One region of the Thermoanaerobacterium sp. RBIITD genome, then DNA from elsewhere that is predicted to be linked to it. Evidence: riboswitches for the same ligand, from Rfam matches in the RefSeq annotation. Region 1 holds a riboswitch; each other region holds the start of a gene.
The links. Region 1 has a riboswitch for cyclic di-AMP ahead of CPG45_RS00525 (cell wall hydrolase). Riboswitches for the same ligand answer to the same signal wherever they lie in the genome.

Region 1 (6,545 bases):
TAATATATTAAGTATTTTTTATTTTTTAAAGGGATATTGATTTATCAACTTTTTATATAAAGGGGAGTAGTTCACATATATACTATGTGGTAAAGTCAACATGCTGGTTTTTACCTGGCTTTATCTTAAAGAATGAGACCTTTATGTAATATGTTTTGCATATTATGTAATAGGTTTTATTTTTTTGGCACACTAAAATATGAGGAGGCAGAATTGATGAGTGCATTGTTCACATCATTTATTTTAGTTTTTGCATCTGAAATGGGTGATAAATCACAGTTGATGGCGATGGCATTTGCTACATTCATAAAAGCCAGAACTGTTTTAATAAGTATTTTAATTGCTGCTCTTTTAAATATGGGAATTGCAGTTTTATTCGGATCATTTATTACAGAGTACATACCAATAAAATATGTGAAATTGTTAGCTGCCATATCTTTTTTGATTTTTGGCTTAATTACGTTGAAGAACGGTCACATGGAACATGAAAAAATCAGAAAATCTAAATATGGCCCAGCTTTTACAATTATAAGTACATATTTTATATCCGAATTCGGAGATAAAACACAGTTGTCTACATTAGCACTTACTGCTACATATAAAAATCCTGCACTAGTTTTGATTGGTGCTACAGCAGGGATTTTTGTAGCAGATGTCATAGGAATTGTTGTTGGTGTATATCTTGGTAAAAAATTACCTACAAAAGTATTGCACTTTATCTCAGCATTTATATTTATAATATTCGGTTTTATAACATTGTATGAAGCAAAAACTCTATAAAGCAAAATGGATACCTTTCGGTATCCATTTTGCTCCTCTTTACCTCTCATATTTGCATCATTTATTTTACATACTATCTTATCTTGCATAAGAAAATACCATATTGTCTATTCTTGCGGCAACAGGCAATGACCATAACCATTGATTTGTAGCACTATCATCAAAATAATAAAGCGCTCCATTTGTAGGATCATTGCCACTCAAGGCTTCCCTTGCGGCATTAATTGAATCTGTCGTAGCTGGTTTATTGATCCAACCATTTTCAACAGGCGTAAATTGATAATAGCCATTGTTGTCAACCTGATATATTACATCTTTTATAGAATTCGGAAACTTATTACTCTTTACTCTATTAACTATTACAGCACCAACGGCTACTTTTGCTTTATACGATTCACCACCTGCTTCTGCATTTATAAGCCTTGCAAGAAGGTCCAATTCTTCATTTGTATATGATATTACACCTCTACTTATTGAACCTCTGTTTACTTCTTGATAATTCTTTGTAGCTGAAGCAGTTGAGCCTGTCCCATTCCCAGGTATTACAAAAACTTGTCCTGGATATATCATATCACCTGTTAAACCATTGACAGATTTCAATGCATCAACAGCTGTACCAAATTTTACGGCAATTAAGTATAGACTATCACCTTTTTGAACTGTGTATGTGTTGTCATTTCCTGGTACTACTAATACCTGACCTGGATAAATGACTGTATCATTAAGATTGTTTAATTTTATGATCTGATTATATGTTGTACCATAATTCAGACCGATTTTATACAGGCTGTCACCCGGCTTTACAGTATATGTTGCTGCAAAAGCAGACTGTGACAACATTAAGGTAACTGCGACTGATGCAATGAGAGGTTTTACCTTAATACATTTTTTAAACATTAGTTTTCCCCCTTTGCCTCCGAGGTTAGTTGACGGGTTCGGACAAAGGGCCGCCCTACCACATAATGGATTCACCCCAATATAAATCCCCCGTACCCCTTTTTGGGGATTCGGCATATTTTACTTTAATTATAATGGGAATAGGCTAATGTGTCTATATTAAATTGGTGGGAATACAGGTATTTAGTGGCATTAACTGTATCCGCAGAAAGGACAATAAATACACCCACTTTCATGTACTAACTTTGCACCACAATCAGGACAAATATATACTTTTAGCGATTCTTTAACTTCCACCTTTTTTTCGGTTATAACCTCTTGTTTTAACATTTTTATCCTCCAATATATAGTTTCTATTGTATTTTTATTATACTATATATTGTGGTTATTGTCACTAAAAAGTTACAGAGTTCACTACAATAAATACAGTAAATCCCGAATTCTTATCTATTTGGGATTGTTATCGTAAACTCTGAGCCTTTATTTATTTCGCTTTCCACGTCGATTTTCCCACCATGCAAATCAACTATTAGTTTTGCTATAGAAAGTCCAAGCCCAGTACCGCCTGTTTCTTTGTTTCTGGCCTTATCAACTCTATAAAATCTATCAAATATATATGGTAAATCTTCCTTTGGTATCCCCATACCATCATCTTTTACACTTATTTTAATATTTTTGTCTAAATTAAATGTAGAAATTTTTATATTGCCATTATCTTCAGTATATTTGCAAGCATTGTCAATAATTATTCTTAAAAGTTCCTTTATAAGGCTCCTATCAGCTTTTAATAGAAAATCTTCATTTTCTTCGATATCAAAGTTCTTCTTATTATAAATCATTTTTACTTCTAAGATAACTTCTTTTATTAATTCATTCATATAAAATGTTTCTTTATTTAATTTTATAGTTTTATTATCACCTTTTGCTAGCATTAAAAGTCTTTCAATCAATCTTTCCATGTCCTGTTGCTCTTTTTTTAATGCCTCAATTGATTCTTCTAACACATCCTTATTGTCTTTACCCCATCTATCTATAAGCTCTATATATCCTTTAAAAACTGATAAGGGTGTTCTTAATTCATGGGACACATTTGAAATAAATGCATTTTGTCTTTTGAAATAGTCTTCTAATCTATCAAGCATATCATTAAATGTAAATGCAAGTTTTGAAAGTTCATCATCTTTACCATTTATCTTTAATCTTTTGTTAAGTTTCTTTGCATCAATTTCGCGGACTTCCTTAACCATGTAATCAACAGGTTTTAAAGCTCTGCCCGTCACAAAATACCCAACCAAAAAAGATATTAAAACTCCAATAATATCTGAAATTGCCATCAATAAAAATAAAAGTTTCAAAAAGATATATTGACTTCTCATATTTTCAACTACTTGTATATATAAAATATTTTTATTTACTGCATATTTTCTGTTTATATATGTGATATGCGTATCATCCTTTTCAACCTTTGTTGGTGTATTAAAATTTGTATTATACGGTATACTAGTCTTTTGTTTCAATGATGACTCATAAATTACATTGCCATTGTTATCGACAATTTTTATATACATGTTTTCTCCAATAGCAGATGTAAAAATTAGGTTTTTATTAATATTGTCAATGTCGCCATTTACTTCAATAAGATTCTTTATTAATGCGTCGGATTGGTTTTCTACATCATTGAATGCCTGATATATTAAATAGTATTTGAGTCCATATAAAACAGATGCATTTAATATTATCAAAATTATTGAAAATATTATTGAATACAGCAATGCTATTCTTAGTTTTATCGATAATCGAAAATATTTAATCTTCATTATTACCTTCCCTTAGTGAATAACCAACACCTCTTATAGTTTGTATTAATTTTTTGTCAAAAGGGTCATCGATTTTGCTTCGTAAATATCTAATATACACATCAACAATATTTGTTTCTCCAAAATAGTTATAATCCCAGACGTTTTCTAAGATCTTCTCACGTGACAATACAATCCCAGCATTAATAATAAGATATTTAAGTAAATCAAATTCCTTTTTTGTAAGTTCAACCTCTTTTCCATCTCTCGTAACTTTATATGTAGATAAATCCATTGTAATTCCAGCATAACTTAATTTTTTAGTATTTACTTTATTATGTTTTCTTAAAGCATTTCTAACCCTTGCCATTAATTCCTCAATTGAAAATGGTTTTGTAAGATAATCATCTGCTCCTATATCAAGCCCTGTAACTTTATCCTTAACTTCATCTTTTGCTGTAAGGATTATTACTGGAACATCAGATTTCTTTCTAATTTCACTTAATATTTCAAATCCATTTAAACCCGGTAACATAATATCCAATATGATCAAATCAAATTTCTCTTCAAAAGCCCTTTTAAGCCCAATATCGCCATTATATTCAATTACGACTTTATATCCTTCATGTTCAAATTCTAATTGTAAAAAACGTGCTATCCGCTTTTCATCCTCAATAACTAGTATTTTTTCTTTCATCAATATCACCAATGTTATTATAACACATTGAGTGTTTTATAAAAATCTGGATATGAAATATTAGTACATTCCGCATTTTTTATCGTTGTAATTCCCTTCGCTCTTAAAGCTGCTATACTTAATGACATTGCCACTCTGTGATCATTATGGCTATTGACTACTGCTCCATTTAAATATTCTTTCCCATATATAACCATTCCATCATTTGTTTCAGTTATGTCTGCTCCCATTTTCTTTAATTCTGACACCATGGTATTTATCCTATTGCTCTCTTTTACTTTTAACTCTTCCGCATTTTTTATTACCGTTTTACCATCGGCAAATGCGGCTGCAACAGCGATAATTGGTATCTCATCTATAAGCCTTGGTATTATCTCCCCACAGATCTCTATACCTTTAAGATTAGATGATTTTATGATAATGTCTGCAATAGGTTCACTGTTTAATACCCTTTCATTTTCAATTAATATATTGCCACCCATTTTTTTTATAACATCGATTATCCCAGTCCTAGTATAGTTTATGTTGACATCTTTTATCATAACTTCTGATTGTGGTAATATACTTGCAGCAACTATAAAATAAGCCGCAGATGATATATCTCCTGGAATACAAATCTCACGGCCATATAATTTTGAAACCGGGCGACATATTATTCTATTATTATCAACCGCAAAATTTCCACCGAAATAATTAAGCATAAGTTCACTGTGATTCCTCGACTTATATGGTTCTTCAATTATTGTTTCACCGTCAGCGTAAAGACTTGCGAGCATTAAACATGATTTTACCTGCGCACTTGCAACCTTAGTTTTATAATAAATACTCTTAAGCTTGTTACCTTGTATTGTCAATGGTGCATAATTATTATCAATGGCAGATATTTTTGCTCCCATCTCAGTAAGTGGTTTAATAACTCTATTCATTGGTCTTCTTTTTAATGATTCATCACCAGTTAAAACGGTCTTAAATTTCTGGCCAGCTAATATGCCCATTATAAGTCTCATTGTCGTACCTGAATTACCAGCATCAAGAATATCATGACTTTCGTTAAGATATAGGCCCTTTCCTTTAACAATAACATTTTTGTCAACTACTTTTATATCAACACCAAGTTTTTTCATACATTTCATTGTTGAATAGCAATCATCACTTTTTAAAAAGCCTTTAACTAATGTATCTCCTTCTGCAATAGAGCCGAATATTATAGCCCTATGTGTTATAGACTTATCACCTGGTACATTTATTATACCTTTAATACACCTTTTCTCATTTATTACCATATCCATGTAGCAAATTCATTCCTTTCGCATTTTAAAGAGATATGCTCTTTCGAATTTCCCTTGCTGTATCGAAAAATCTACATATTGATTGGATATCATTGCTATCAATGAATGAAATAAATTCATTAAGCATTTTTTCATAATTTACAAGAAGTTCCCTTATTATATCTTTATTGCTAATAACTATATCTTTCCACATCTCTGTCTGAGACATAGAAATCCTTGTTGTATCTTTAAATCCGCCTGCGGCAAATTTTATTGCATGCAAATCTTCTTTATATGCAAAATTAGTCAATGTCGCAGATAGTATATGTGGAACATGACTAATAATCCCTGTTATTTTGTCATGTAAGACATCGTCAATAATAACAGGCTTGGCACCTATTTTTTTAATTATATCATCAATAAACATATTTACAATCTCTGTAGGAGTGTTTTTATGTGGCACTATAAAATAGCTGTTGTCTTTAAAAAGATTAACATCACTTGCATAAAAGCCAGACTTTTCAGAACCAGTCATTGGATGTCCACCAATAAAATAAGTGTTCTGCGTTAATACTTTATCAATCATATCCATTATAGACTTTTTAGTACTTCCGACATCGGTAATAATACATCCATCTTTCAAGTAAGGAATTACATTTTTTATACAGTTTATTATTTCACCAACAGGTGAACAGATAAAAACAACATCTGCGTCTAAAGTTGATTGAATATTTTTAATTCCTTTATCTATTATGCCTTCTCTAATTGCTTCATGAATATAATTTTCATCTATATCAACACCGATTATTTTAATATTTGTATATTCTTTGATTGCTTTTGCCAGCGAACCTCCTATAAGTCCAAGCCCAATTATTGACACTTTTTTAATCATTCAAAATCACGTCCTATAGCATTAGCAATAGATAAGATTTCCTTAGTCAACATGTCAAATTCCATTGGTGTAAGTGATTGAGCACCATCTGATAAAGCATTTTGGGGATCTGGATGCACTTCAATGATAAGACCATCGGCACCAGCAGCTATTGCGGCTTTTGCCATTGAATTTACAAGAAACGATTTTCCGGTTCCATGACTTGGATCTACTAT
Region 2 (6,545 bases), 550 kb from region 1:
ACATTAATTAAATAGGCATTATTTTAATAGTAAATTGAAACAATATTTATCAAAAAATAATGTTTTCGGAGGGTTTGTCATTGTATAAAGACAGTAGTGAATTAACTTTTAAAATTTTAAAGATTCTTGATAATAAAAAAGCCATTGATTTAAAAGCACTATATGTAGGAGATTTGACGACTGTAGCAGACTATTTTATTATAGCAAGTGGTACTTCAATAACACATGTTAAATCATTGTGTGATGAAGTGGAAGAAAAGTTGAATGAAGATGGTGTACCGGTAAACCACATCGAAGGATACAATAGTGCAAGGTGGATTTTAATGGACTATGGCAACGTAGTTGTTCACATCTTTACAAAAGATGAAAGAGATTTTTATTCGTTAGAAAGACTTTGGAGTGACGCGAAAGAAATAGTACTTGACAAGCTAATATTTGATTAGTATAATATTTTTAATATAAACCTCTCAGGCCTGCATATATAAGGCAGCGAGGTTTTTTTCGTAATAATTTATTCAATAAAATATATAATATTTAAATTAGTTTAATTAACATTTAGAAGTTTTGGGGGGGGATAAAAGTGCCATCGAAAACGCATCCTATTTTAAAGAACATGATACCTGTTGTAGAAAGTATTGCAAAAACATTTGGCAAAAACTGTGAAGTTGTACTTTATGACTTTTCTAATTTACAGAGTTCTGTTATCGCAGTTGGTAATGGCCACATAACTGGCAGAGAAGTTGGTAACCCAATACCTGAGATTATTTTAAAAGCATTAAAATCCAATAAAACTGATAATGAAGTTAATTTTAAAAGTAAGGGTAAAGATGGAAAAATATTAAAATCTACTACTGTTTATTTTAAAGATGACAGTGGAAGACCAATTGGGTGTTTATGCATAAATATTGATATCTCAGAATATATTATGGTAAAGAATACACTTCAAGACCTTTGCGAGATAAACGATGGTGAGGAATTATCTGCCGAGCCTTATAGCGGAAATGTTAATGATGTCCTTGAAAATATAGTAAATACTACAATTGAGAATTATGGAAAACCTGTGAATTTTATGTCTAAGGAAGAAAAAGTAAATATGGTAAAAATGCTCGATGCTAAAGGTACATTCCTCATAAGAGGCGCGATTGACTATGTGGCAAAAATATTATGTGTATCGAGATATACAATATATAATTATCTTGATGAAATAAGGGTTGGTGATGATTTAAGCAAATACTAAAATAAATTTGCAATACTAAGACAAAAATGGTATAATTTATATAACTTAATATGATGCTAAACGCTTAATTCATAAGAAGCGGGGGACCCAGTTAAAGGGGTGAATCCATATTGCATGGAAGGGTTATCTTTCGATCCTAACCCGTCAGCTAACCTCGTAAGCGTTGAAAGAGGAGGAGATAGCATGGATATATTCGGTTATAAGTCCTTCTACTAGTAACCGTGTTCAGGCTGTAGATTTTCTCTATAGCTTTTTTGTTACCCAAAAGTAGAAGGAGGTCGTGTACAATGAAGTTACCATCTTTTGCAGTAATTGGAGCTGGAAATGGCGGTCAGGCAATGGCGGCACATCTTTCTTTGATGGGATTTTCAGTCAATCTTTATAATAGGACGTATGAAAAACTTATTCAAATATTAAATAATGGTGGTATATATCTTGAGGGCCCAACAAATGGTTTTGGTGAAATAAACAAAATTACTGATGATATCGAAGAAGCAATAAGCAATGTAGATATTATAATGGTAACTATTCCGGCATCAGGACATTCTGATATAGCATATGAAATGTTACCATATCTAAAAAGTGGTCAAATAATAGTTTTAAATCCTGGAAGAACATTCGGAGCAATTGAATTTTACAATATTATTATTAAGAGAAATGATATCGATGTTACAATATCAGAAACAGATACATTTATTTATGCATGTAGGTCAAATAATGGTGTTGCTAAGATTTACAGAATAAAAGATGTCGTATCATTAGCTGCAATACCTTCGTGGAGAACAAATTATGTTGTTAATCTTTTGAATTTAGCATATACACAAATCATTCCGGCTGAAAATGTTTTAGTTACAAGCTTAAATAATATAGGTTCGATATTTCATCCAACACCAACTCTTTTAAATTCTGCGCGAATAGAGACAACAGATGGAAATTTTCAATATTATTTAGAAGGTATATCACCATCTGTAGCAAAAATACTAGAAAGAATAGATAAAGAAAGAATAGCAGTTGCACATGCACTTGGTGTAAATGCCGTTACAGCATTAGACTGGCTAAAAGAAACTTATGGTTCACATGGGGATAATCTATATGAGGCAATACAAGATACTGATGCATATAGAGGCTTGTCAGCACCAAAGACACTTGAGTGCAGATACATTTTTGAAGATGTTCCGATGAGCCTTGTACCAATTTCATCTATAGGAAAACAGTTGGGGATTCCTACACATACAATTGACTCAGTAATCCATCTAGCATCTTGCATGCACGAAAAGAACTACTGGAAAATTGGCAGAACAGCTCAAAAACTTGGGCTTGAAGGTAAAAGTGCTGATGAGATTAGAAATATTGCATGTGGTGTAAAGGAGGAGATTACGGTCGCATGAAAAAATTAATTATTGCAGCATCATTAGAAAATGATGTACATGTAGCTGGTGTTTTTAATTTTTTAAGATTAGCAGAAAAGGAAGGGTATGCTACTCAATTTTTAGGTCCCGCAACTTCGATTGATAATCTTATAAATAATGTAATAAATAAGAAACCGGATATTGTTGGTGTAAGCTACAGATTAACATCAGATTCACTTAAAAATATTTTAAAGACTTTAAAAAGTAAAATAGATTATTATGATCTTAACAAAATAAGATGGATTTTTGGTGGTACAGAGCCTAACGCAATAGTTGCGAAAGAGTCAGGAATTTTTGAAGCTATATTTGACGGTACAAATGGTGATGAGTATACAATATCATATTTGAAAGGTAATAAAATTACCATTGGTGAAGAAATGTATGAACAGGATATAATAAGCAGGATAAATGAAAGTTATCCATACCCTGTAATAAGACACCATTTTGGACTACCTTCATTTGAAGATACACTTAAAGGAATTAAAAAAATAGCAGAGGAGAAAATACTGGATGTAATTTCACTTGCACCGGATCAAAACACTCAAGAGCATTTCTTTGATAAAAAATACAATAAATCTCTTGATGGTGCAGGTGGTGTTCCTTTAAGGACTGAAGAAGATTTTAGAAGACTTTATGAGGCATCAAGGTGCGGCAACTATCCATTATTGAGATGCTATAGCGGTACAAATGACATTTTTAAAATGGCGAAAATGCTTAAAAACACTATTCATAATGCATGGGCTGCAATTCCATTATGTTGGTATAATATATTAGATGGGAGGGGTCCAAGACAGGTAGAAGAGGCAATAGCAGAAAATCAAAAACTGATGAAGTGGCATGCAGATCAAAATATACCTGTTGAAGTAAATGAAGCACATCATTGGAGCTTAAGGGATGCTCATGACGCTATATGTGTTGCTGCAAGTTACTTAGCTGCATATAATGCTAAAAAAATGGGTGTTAAAAATTATATAGCTCAATTTATGTTTAATGTTCCACCATCTATTTCACCAAAAATGGATCTTGCAAAAATGTTAGCATCTATAGAGATGATTGAAAGCCTTGAAGATAAAAATTTTAAAGTTATAAGACAGGCAAGGGCTGGCCTTGCCAGTATGCCGCAGGACCTTTATGAAGCTAAAGGGCAGCTTGCATCGAGTGCGTATCTATCAATGGCAATTAAACCGCACATTTATCATGTTGTAGGTTTTTGTGAAGCACATCATGCGGCAACACCAGATGATATTATAGAAAGCGTAAAAATTGTAAAAGCTGTAATAAAAAATACACTTTCGGGTATGGTAGATTTCACAAAAGATAGTGATATAATAATACGCAAAAATGTGCTTATTAATGATGCAAATATTATACTAAAAGGTATTAAAGATTTAAATGAATATTGCAATGACCCATTATCAGATCCACACTCACTATCGATAGCTATAAAAACGGGGATATTAGATGCTCCACATCTTAAAGGGAATAAGAGCGCAAGAGGAGCACTACAAACTAAAGTGGTAAATGGAGCATGTTATGCATATGATTACGAAAATGATAGAATTATATCTGAAGAAGAAAGAGTTTCAAAAATCCTTGATGAATATCAAAAATTAATTGTTGTAGCATAAGACAAAGGGAAACGCTTATATAAGCGTTCTTTTTAATTTTATATAAGATTGTTATTTCTGAAATAATGTATTATTATTCTATTGATAGGTACTAAAATAATTAAAGTAAGAGGCGGTGTATATCTTGAGTATTGTATCTATAGAAAGATGCAGGACATATAGTAGCACTGAGGTAAAATCAGCGATTAATAAATGTATTAATAATCTTGGAGGCATTGATAAGTATGTGAAAAAAAGTGATAAAGTATTTTTAAAAGCAAATTTGCTTAAAAAAAATAAACCCGATGATGCTGTAACGACACATCCTGCTATAGTTGAGGCAGTTGCAAACATTGTAAAAGATATTGGTGCTATACCGATAATAGGTGACAGTCCATCAGGCCCTTTTAGTGAAAGGGCATTAAAGGGAATTTATGAGTCAACTGGCATGGAAGAGGTTTCAAAGCGAACAGGTGCAGAACTGAATTTTATAACGGATGAGCTATCAGTAAAGATACCTGGTGGAAAAGTAATAAAACAAGCGACAATAATGAAAGCAATAATGGATTGTGATTTAATTATTTCAATTCCTAAATTAAAGACACACGGTATGACAGTATACACAGGAGCTGTTAAAAATCAGTTCGGAGTAATACCTGGTCTTGTTAAAGCTGGATACCATTTAACCATGTCAAACATTAAAGACTTCGCAGATATGCTTATCGACCTTAATAATTTTTTGAGGCCTGTTTTAACCTTTATGGATGCTGTCGTTGGTATGGAAGGTAATGGACCATCCGCCGGAAAGCCAAAAGATATTGGCCTAATTATTGCATCAAATGATGTATTTTCACTTGATACAGTTGCAACATCAATAATAGGATTAAAGCCAGAGGATGTGCCTACTGTTTTTATGGCACAAAAAAGAGGATATGGTAAATTAGAAGATATCGATATTAAGGGTCTTAGCATTAACGATGCTAAAGTAAGTGATTTTGACATACCAACACTGAGAGGTTTTAGCGTTACAGAAAAAATTCCACCATTTTTATCGAAATACATAGATAAATATGTAAAACCATATCCAGAATTTAATCATGAAATATGTAAAAGCTGCGGTATATGTGTATCGAGTTGCCCACCAAAAGCTCTAAAAATGATTAATAGAAAACCGTTGGTTGATTTAAAAACATGTATAAGATGCTTTTGCTGTCAAGAATTATGCCCACATAAAGCAGTAAAAATAAAAAGACCTTACTTATCAAAATTTTTATATAGATAAAAAAGGGTTTAAAAATTCTTTTTTATTTAGTAAAAATATATTTACTTTTCGCTTTTATCTTTTTTTTTCGCCATAATAAAGCTGCTAAAAGTACAACTAATAATCCGGAAAAGAATTCTATATATGTCATTATCTTATTATGATCTTTAACAACATTGGTTTTGCTTTCATTGTAATAAGTACCTATTGAATTTTTATATACTGTCTCATTTGCTAATAATTGAACACTACCTATTTCTTTTCCGTCTAAGGTATATTTTAAGAAACCTAAGATAGTACCCTTTTTAATAGGTGCGTTTATATCATTATTTAGCTCAACTTTTGATTTAATACTATTTTCTTCTCCCTTTGGAACTTCGTAGTAAAAAGCATCTTTTGACACAAGTGGCAATTTGAATTTCACTTTGCCAATTTCAGCGTATGTTACAATTGTACCTTTATCAACTAATTTCACCAAATTGTAATTATTAAAACCATAGTTAAGTAATTTAATTGTATCAGACCATATGTTTGCACCTTCATCACCCATTATAACGGAAATTAATCTGTGCCCATTTCTTGTTGCTGATCCTACGAAAACTTGATTAGCTGCGACCGTATAACCAGTTTTAACACCGTCTGCACCGTCATAATGAAAGCTAGTCGGCTTTATAAGCTTGTTGCTAATCCAAAGGTCTCTTGGCTTATTGAATTTGTTTGTTGGTGGTATTTGATAATGCATTGTACTAACGATTTTTCTAAATGTCTCATTATTCATAGCGTATCTCGCAATTAATGCCATATCATATGGTGTAGCATAATGATTTTCATTAGGTAACCCATTAGGATTTACAAAGTGGCTATCATTAGCACCTATTTCCTTTGCTTTTTTATTCATCAAATCGGCAAAACCTTCGATGCTACTACCTATATGGTCTGCGATAGCAACAGCTGCGTCATTAGCGGATTCAAGCAACATAGCATATAGGAGCTGTTCAAGTGATAGCTGTTCACCAGGTACAAGATACATG
Region 3 (6,545 bases), 580 kb from region 1:
AAGTCAAAATTAATACTTCAGATACATGATGAGCTTATAGTCGATACATATCCGGATGAAGTTTTAATTGTTAAAGATATACTAAAAAATAGTATGGAAAATGTTATAAAATTAAAAGTTCCTTTGATTGTAGAGATAGGACAAGGTATGAATTGGTATGATGCAAAATGAAAGTGTTAAAATGACACTTTCATTATTCTATATAAGGCAGGAGATGTTATTATGGAGGTTATTGGATTAACTGGAGGTATTGCATCCGGCAAGAGCACTGTCTCTGGAATACTAAGGGACCTTGGTGCATTTATCATTGATGCTGATATTGTATCAAGGGAGATAATGTTAAAGGGAAGCAAGGTATATAATAAATTAGTAAGCAAATATGGGAAAGAAATACTAAAGGAAAATGGGGAAATTGACCGAAAGAAACTTGGTAATTTAGTATTTGCAGATAATAAAAAACTTAAAGAACTAAATGCAATAACACACCCTGAAATAATTAAAAGGATAAAAGATATAATAGAAAGAGAAAGAAAAAATGGCAAAGAAAAAGCAATTATTCTTGATGCAGCGTTGTTAATTGAGATGAAATTATTTAATATGGTTGATGAAGTCTGGTTAGTTGTGGTTGATAGAAAAACACAGATTAGAAGGCTTATGGAGAGGGATAAGCTTAAATATATTGATGCATTAAACCGTATAAAAAGCCAAATGTCGATCGAAGACAAAATGAAGTATGCCGATTTTATCATAAATAATTGTAAGGACTTCAATGCGATAAAAAAGCAAGTTGACCTATTATGGGGACGATTTGCAAACTAAAACATCTGGAGGTATTATATTGATATTAAAAAAATTCTTACTAATATTTGCAATAATTGTTACACTATTAACAGCATATCTTGTAAAAACAAATTGGTTTTTGAAGCAAATGTATCCACGGAAATATAGCGAACAAGTATATTTTTATTCTAAACAATACAATGTTGACCCTAATTTAATTTTTGCAATGATTAAGGCCGAGAGCAATTTTAATCCACGTATTGTATCGCATAAAGAGGCCATAGGCCTTATGCAGGTAATACCAGAAACAGGCGGATGGGTAGCCGAGAATATAGGCATAAAAGGATACAATAAAGACATGCTTTTTAACCCCGATTACAACATAAATATTGGGACATGGTACTTAAAATATCTCTTAAAACAATTTAACAATAATGTCACTTTGGCTGTTGCAGCATATAATGGTGGCAGCGGAAATGTTTTAAACTGGCTTAAAGATAAAAGATATTCTGAAAATGGAAGTAATCTTAAAAATGTACCATTTCCTGAAACAGATAAATATATTAAGAAGGTCATAAAAAATTATAGGATATATCAGAATTTATATAATAAAAAATAAGTTTAATCACGTAGAATAATTTAAAGTATTTACAAATATTTGTATAAGGAGAGAGGAATGATATTTATGGACTTCGGGGTTATACTGCTTGTTGTTATGCTTCTTTTCAGCATTATTGGTAAAAATAATAGTGTTGCAGCAGCCATTGCTTTGCTTTTGACAATAAAATTACTTAATCTTGAAATAATTAATCAATATATATCGAAAAATGGTATAAATCTTGGTATAATAGTATTAACGATGGGAGCTCTATCACCACTTGCATTGAATAAAGTGTCTTTAAATGATTTTGTGAATGCTACAAAAAGTATAGAAGGTATAATAACGATTGCTGCTGGCATAATAGTTGCTATTCTTGCATCTATAGGCCTTGATACCATGAAAATTGATACAAACGGTGTCGTGGGGGTTTTGCTTGGCACAGTTATAGGTGTGAGTTTCTTTAGAGGTGCGCCTATTGGGCCTATGATAGCACTTGGCATTACAACAATATTGCTAAAGATATTTAGAATATAGAGAGGGAGGACACCAATGAAAACTATAAAACATCTTGAAGATTTAAAAGAAGTTAAGATAAGCAATGATAGAGAATTCTTTTCAGCTACCCACGAAGAAATTAAAAATGGTGCAACAACGGATGTGTATTTTTTAAGAACACAGGACATCTTAATGCATCTTGGAATCGATGGTAAAATAGTAACAGCAGAAATTTTTGCAAGAAAAAAGGGTGTATTTGCAGGGCTACCCGAAGTTAAAAATCTTTTGAAAGATAAAAATATTGAAGTATGGTCACTCGACGAAGGTGATACTTTTGAACCTAAAGAAACCGTAATGAGGATAATAGGCCCATACAATGAATTCGGTACATATGAAACAGTCATACTAGGTATTCTCGCAAGTTCGTGTGGATGGGCTACAGCAGCTAGAGATTTAAAAGATGCTGTGCCAGATAAACCAGTATTATGTTTTGGAGCAAGACATGTACATCCTGCAGTCGCACCTGTTATGGAAAGAGCAGCACTTGTAGGCGGCGCAGACGATGCAAGCTGTATTCTTGGTGCAAAATTAAAAGGAAGGGAACCGAAGGGCACTGTGCCACACGCAGCATTTCTAATAGCTGGTGATACATTACCAATAGCAAAAGCATATAGTGAAATTTCTCCAAGCGATGAAAAGATTACCGTGCTTGTGGATACTTTTAAAGATGAGATTGAGGAGTCTTTAAGAGTGGCTGATCTCCTTGGCGATAGACTGTATGGTGTTAGACTTGATACACCATCTGAAAGAGGTGGTGTTACACCAAATCTTGTCTATGAATTAAGACAAAGACTTAATCAAAAAGGTTATGATAAGGTTAAGATTATTGTATCCGGTGGCCTAACACCTGAAAGAATAAAAGAATTATCAGAAAGTGGCGCAGACGCATTTGGTGTAGGAAGTTATATATCTGATGCACAGCCGATTGATATGACAATGGATATAAAGGAAGTTGAAGGAAAGCCAATAGCGAAAAGAGGCAGAATACCAGGAAGAATAGAAAATAAAAAACTCAAAAAAATAATGTAGTCAGATGAGGGGACAGGTACCTTGTCTGAATATATTTTTAAAATGATATTATTATAAAATGATAGAAATGATAAAAGAGTATTGACACGAAGCAAAAAACATTATATAATGTCTAATGTGTTAGCGATAAAAAGTTAGTTACGCGGGGGTGGCGGAATAGGCAGACGCGTACGTTTGCGTGGATGTCGATTCTGTGATAGAATTAATTAACACTTTTGCGAATATTGACAAGTTAGCATCTTGATGATACAATACTTAATGCAAGCGGGAGTGCTGGAATAGGCAGACAGGCATGTTTGAGGGGCATGTGAGAATTATCTCGTATGGGTTCAAGTCCCATCTCCCGCACCAAATTAAAATTGATTACATAATAAGCCTTTCAAGGCTTATTTTTATTATTATAAAACTATAACCATTTTAGCATTATTAAAGACATAAAGATTATACTTACTATAGTAGTTGACGTAATAAATATTGATGCAAGCTTTACATTTAAATTTCTTTCATCTGAATATATAACTGCTATAAGTGGTGTTGGCATTATGGAGCCAAGCATAATTGCTTTGATTACCATCGATGATGTATCAAAGAAAATTGGTAATCCTATAAACAATATTATTCCAGGAAGGTATTTTATAACTAAGCCTTTAAATAGGGATATAATCTCATCTTTATTTAGTTTAAAATCAAGGAAATAGCCTATTACAAATAATGCTAATGTGCTATTTGGAAGTGAAATCTGATATATTATATTTGTTATAAGATTTGGAAATTTAACTCCAGTTAAATTAAGTATAACGGACAATATATAAATATCAAATGGGAAAAAATATAATATCTTTTTAAGGATTTTTTTCTTATCAATTACATCATCTTTTGAAAATATGTACGCGACTATGTAAGCAAGACCAAAGACAATAAACGAATTACCCATATCAAACATAGCAATGTGCATTAATCCATTGTTTCCATAAATCTGTAGAATAAATGGAAATGCAAAAAGTCCTATATTATAACCACATAATGAGACGATAAGAGAACCTTTAGTATGTTTTTCTACATTACATTTCTTAAAAAATAAATAACCAATTACAAATGTAATAAAGCCTAAAGAAAATCCTAAAAATGGTAGTATAAATAAATTAGTATTTATATGAGTATCAATAAAAACCTTCGCTATGCTTGCGGGCAATGTTATGTATATTATAAATTTGTTTAAAACACTACCTGTCGTTGTTGGTAAGATTTTCATTCTTTTAACTATATATCCTAAAAAAATTATGAAGACACTTGTTAAGATTTTTTCACCTATGACAAATTGATTCATATTGATCTCCCTTCATACGTTAATAAATAAATTATACTACATTGAAGTCCTATTTTCATAAAATTTTTCTTAAATCATTACATAAGTAACAAAATTATTAAATTTTTATAAAATATATTAAAGAATAATAAAAAAAATATTAAAAAATTGTTTTGAAAACCTTGACTTTTGTAATAATCTTTGTTAAAATATAAGAAGTTTGTACATATTAGCAATCTTGCCGAATCCTAAAAGGTACGGAGGATTTTTCATATATGGGGTTAATCTGCTATTGCAGTAGGGATGCCTTCTTGTCCCGCACCCGTCAACTAACTCCGGAGGCAAATAATGGAAGGAGATTAGCTATGAATAAAACATTGGGTAAAATAGTATTTGGAGTATCCGTTTTTGGTATGACTGTTGTTGGAAGCTCTATATTTACACATGCATATGCAGAAGGGCTTGGAACTGGAATGGTTACAGGCAACAGCGTAAACATAAGGACAGGTAATAACTTATCATCTAAAGTAGTGACACAATTAAATTGGAATGACATGGTTACAGTACTCGGCCAAGATAATGGTTGGTACCATATAAGACTTGCAAATGGCAACGAAGGATGGATATTTGGTAAATATTTATCATTGAGATTATCAAGTGATAATACTTCAAGAGGAAGTGTCGATAGAAGTACTGTTGCAAGAATGATTGATTTTGGGAAAAAGTATCTTGGAACAAGATATGTATACGGTGGTGAATCCCCGTCAGTAGGTTTTGATTGTTCAGGTTTTACAAAGTATGTTTTTAGCAGTATTGGTATAGATCTTCCAAGAACGGCTGATAGCCAAGCAACGGTTGGTACCAGTATTGACCGCAGCAGTCTTGTACCTGGTGATTTAGTTTTTTTTAAAACTCTCGGCAGTAAATCAATAAATCATGCCGGTATATATATTGGAAATGGGCAATTTATACATGCTTCATCAGGAGCAGGCAAGGTTATGATAAGTTCATTAAGCAGTGGATACTATAATGAACATTATGCAACAGCTAGAAGAGTTGTAAAATAACAAACAAAATCAGAGGGATACTTTATAGTATTCCTTTTTTTATGTGTATATTTAAAACCACGATATTGAGTTATTATTGACTATTTAATAGTATTAATATATTATTATATGTTGTATACAAAGTGTTTTTTTATGGAAGGAGATAACCTAATGGGTTTTATTAGAGATGATATAAGAAATATAGCAATTATTGCTCACGTAGACCATGGTAAAACGACTTTAGTCGATGGTATGTTAAAACAGAGCGGTATATTTAGACAGAATGAAAAAATAGAGGAAAGGGTAATGGACTCAAATGAATTAGAGAGAGAAAGAGGAATTACCATACTTTCTAAGAATACTGCCATTAGATACAAAGGTGTAAAGATAAATATTGTTGATACACCGGGACATGCAGATTTTGGCGGCGAAGTAGAGCGTGTACTTAAGATGGTTGACGGAGTATTGCTCCTTGTTGATGCATTTGAAGGACCTATGCCGCAGACGAGATTCGTATTAAGTAAAGCACTTGAACTCAATTTAAAGCCGATTGTTGTAATAAATAAGATTGATAGGCCAGATGCAAGACCAGAAGAGGTAATCGATGAGGTTCTTGATCTATTTATAGAGCTTGGTGCCGATGATAATCAAATAGATTTCCCTGTTGTTTTTGCATCAGCCAGAGAGGGCATTGCTAAGTTAAATTTAAAGGATGAATCAAGTGATTTACGTCCACTCTTTGAAACTATATTAAAGGAGATACCCGCACCGCAAGGTGATATTGATGGCCCATTACAGCTCATCGTTACGACTCTTGATTATGATGTTTACATTGGAAGAATCGCCATAGGCAAAGTTGTAAGAGGTAAAATTGTATCAGGTGAAACGGTTGGAATATGCAAAAGAGACGGATCTGTACAAAATGTTAAGCTGAGCAATTTATATCAATATGAAGGACTAAAAAGAATTCAGGTAGACAATGCCGTATTAGGAGATATTGTCGCTGTATCAGGAATAAGCGATATAGAAATAGGTGAGACAATAGCAGATCCGGAAAATCCAGAGCCTGTTGATTTTGTACAAATAGAGGAGCCGACAATTTCTATGACATTTGGTGTTAATACAAGTCCATTTGCAGGTAGAGAAGGAAAATTTGTTACATCAAGGCATCTTAGGGATAGACTATTTAGAGAGCTTGAAACAAATGTAGCATTAAGGGTTGAAGAAA

Region 2: it holds a riboswitch for cyclic di-AMP, as region 1 does, so the genes downstream of both, CPG45_RS14320 (NAD/NADP octopine/nopaline dehydrogenase family protein) here and CPG45_RS00525 (cell wall hydrolase) in region 1, are expected to answer to the same signal.
Region 3: it holds a riboswitch for cyclic di-AMP, as region 1 does, so the genes downstream of both, CPG45_RS14135 (C40 family peptidase) here and CPG45_RS00525 (cell wall hydrolase) in region 1, are expected to answer to the same signal.

What each region holds. Positions count from the first base shown of each region.
Region 1 covers NZ_LT906662.1:101,941-108,485, forward strand. Annotated here, with positions in the region: gene CPG45_RS00520 (TMEM165/GDT1 family protein) at 217-780, shown strand; gene CPG45_RS00525 (cell wall hydrolase) at 859-1,677, opposite strand; cyclic di-AMP (ydaO/yuaA leader) riboswitch at 1,678-1,803, opposite strand; gene CPG45_RS16975 (hypothetical protein) at 1,870-2,007, opposite strand; gene CPG45_RS00530 (sensor histidine kinase) at 2,121-3,494, opposite strand; gene CPG45_RS00535 (response regulator transcription factor) at 3,484-4,170, opposite strand; gene aroA (3-phosphoshikimate 1-carboxyvinyltransferase) at 4,188-5,459, opposite strand; gene CPG45_RS00545 (prephenate dehydrogenase) at 5,485-6,330, opposite strand; gene aroF (3-deoxy-7-phosphoheptulonate synthase) at 6,327-6,545, opposite strand, start outside.
Region 2 covers NZ_LT906662.1:2,955,972-2,962,516, forward strand. Annotated here, with positions in the region: gene yqeK (bis(5'-nucleosyl)-tetraphosphatase (symmetrical) YqeK) at 1-11, shown strand, start outside; gene rsfS (ribosome silencing factor) at 60-443, shown strand; gene CPG45_RS14315 (helix-turn-helix transcriptional regulator) at 581-1,237, shown strand; cyclic di-AMP (ydaO/yuaA leader) riboswitch at 1,289-1,414, shown strand; gene CPG45_RS14320 (NAD/NADP octopine/nopaline dehydrogenase family protein) at 1,525-2,625, shown strand; gene CPG45_RS14325 (cobalamin B12-binding domain-containing protein) at 2,622-4,274, shown strand; gene CPG45_RS14330 (DUF362 domain-containing protein) at 4,390-5,535, shown strand; gene CPG45_RS14335 (D-alanyl-D-alanine carboxypeptidase family protein) at 5,558-6,545, opposite strand, start outside.
Region 3 covers NZ_LT906662.1:2,921,376-2,927,920, forward strand. Annotated here, with positions in the region: gene polA (DNA polymerase I) at 1-171, shown strand, start outside; gene coaE (dephospho-CoA kinase) at 223-819, shown strand; gene CPG45_RS14110 (lytic transglycosylase domain-containing protein) at 842-1,399, shown strand; gene CPG45_RS14115 (DUF441 domain-containing protein) at 1,457-1,915, shown strand; gene CPG45_RS14120 (nicotinate phosphoribosyltransferase) at 1,931-2,965, shown strand; tRNA gene CPG45_RS14125 (tRNA-Leu) at 3,230-3,316, shown strand; gene CPG45_RS14130 (AEC family transporter) at 3,372-4,292, opposite strand; cyclic di-AMP (ydaO/yuaA leader) riboswitch at 4,501-4,631, shown strand; gene CPG45_RS14135 (C40 family peptidase) at 4,637-5,338, shown strand; gene typA (translational GTPase TypA) at 5,489-6,545, shown strand, end outside.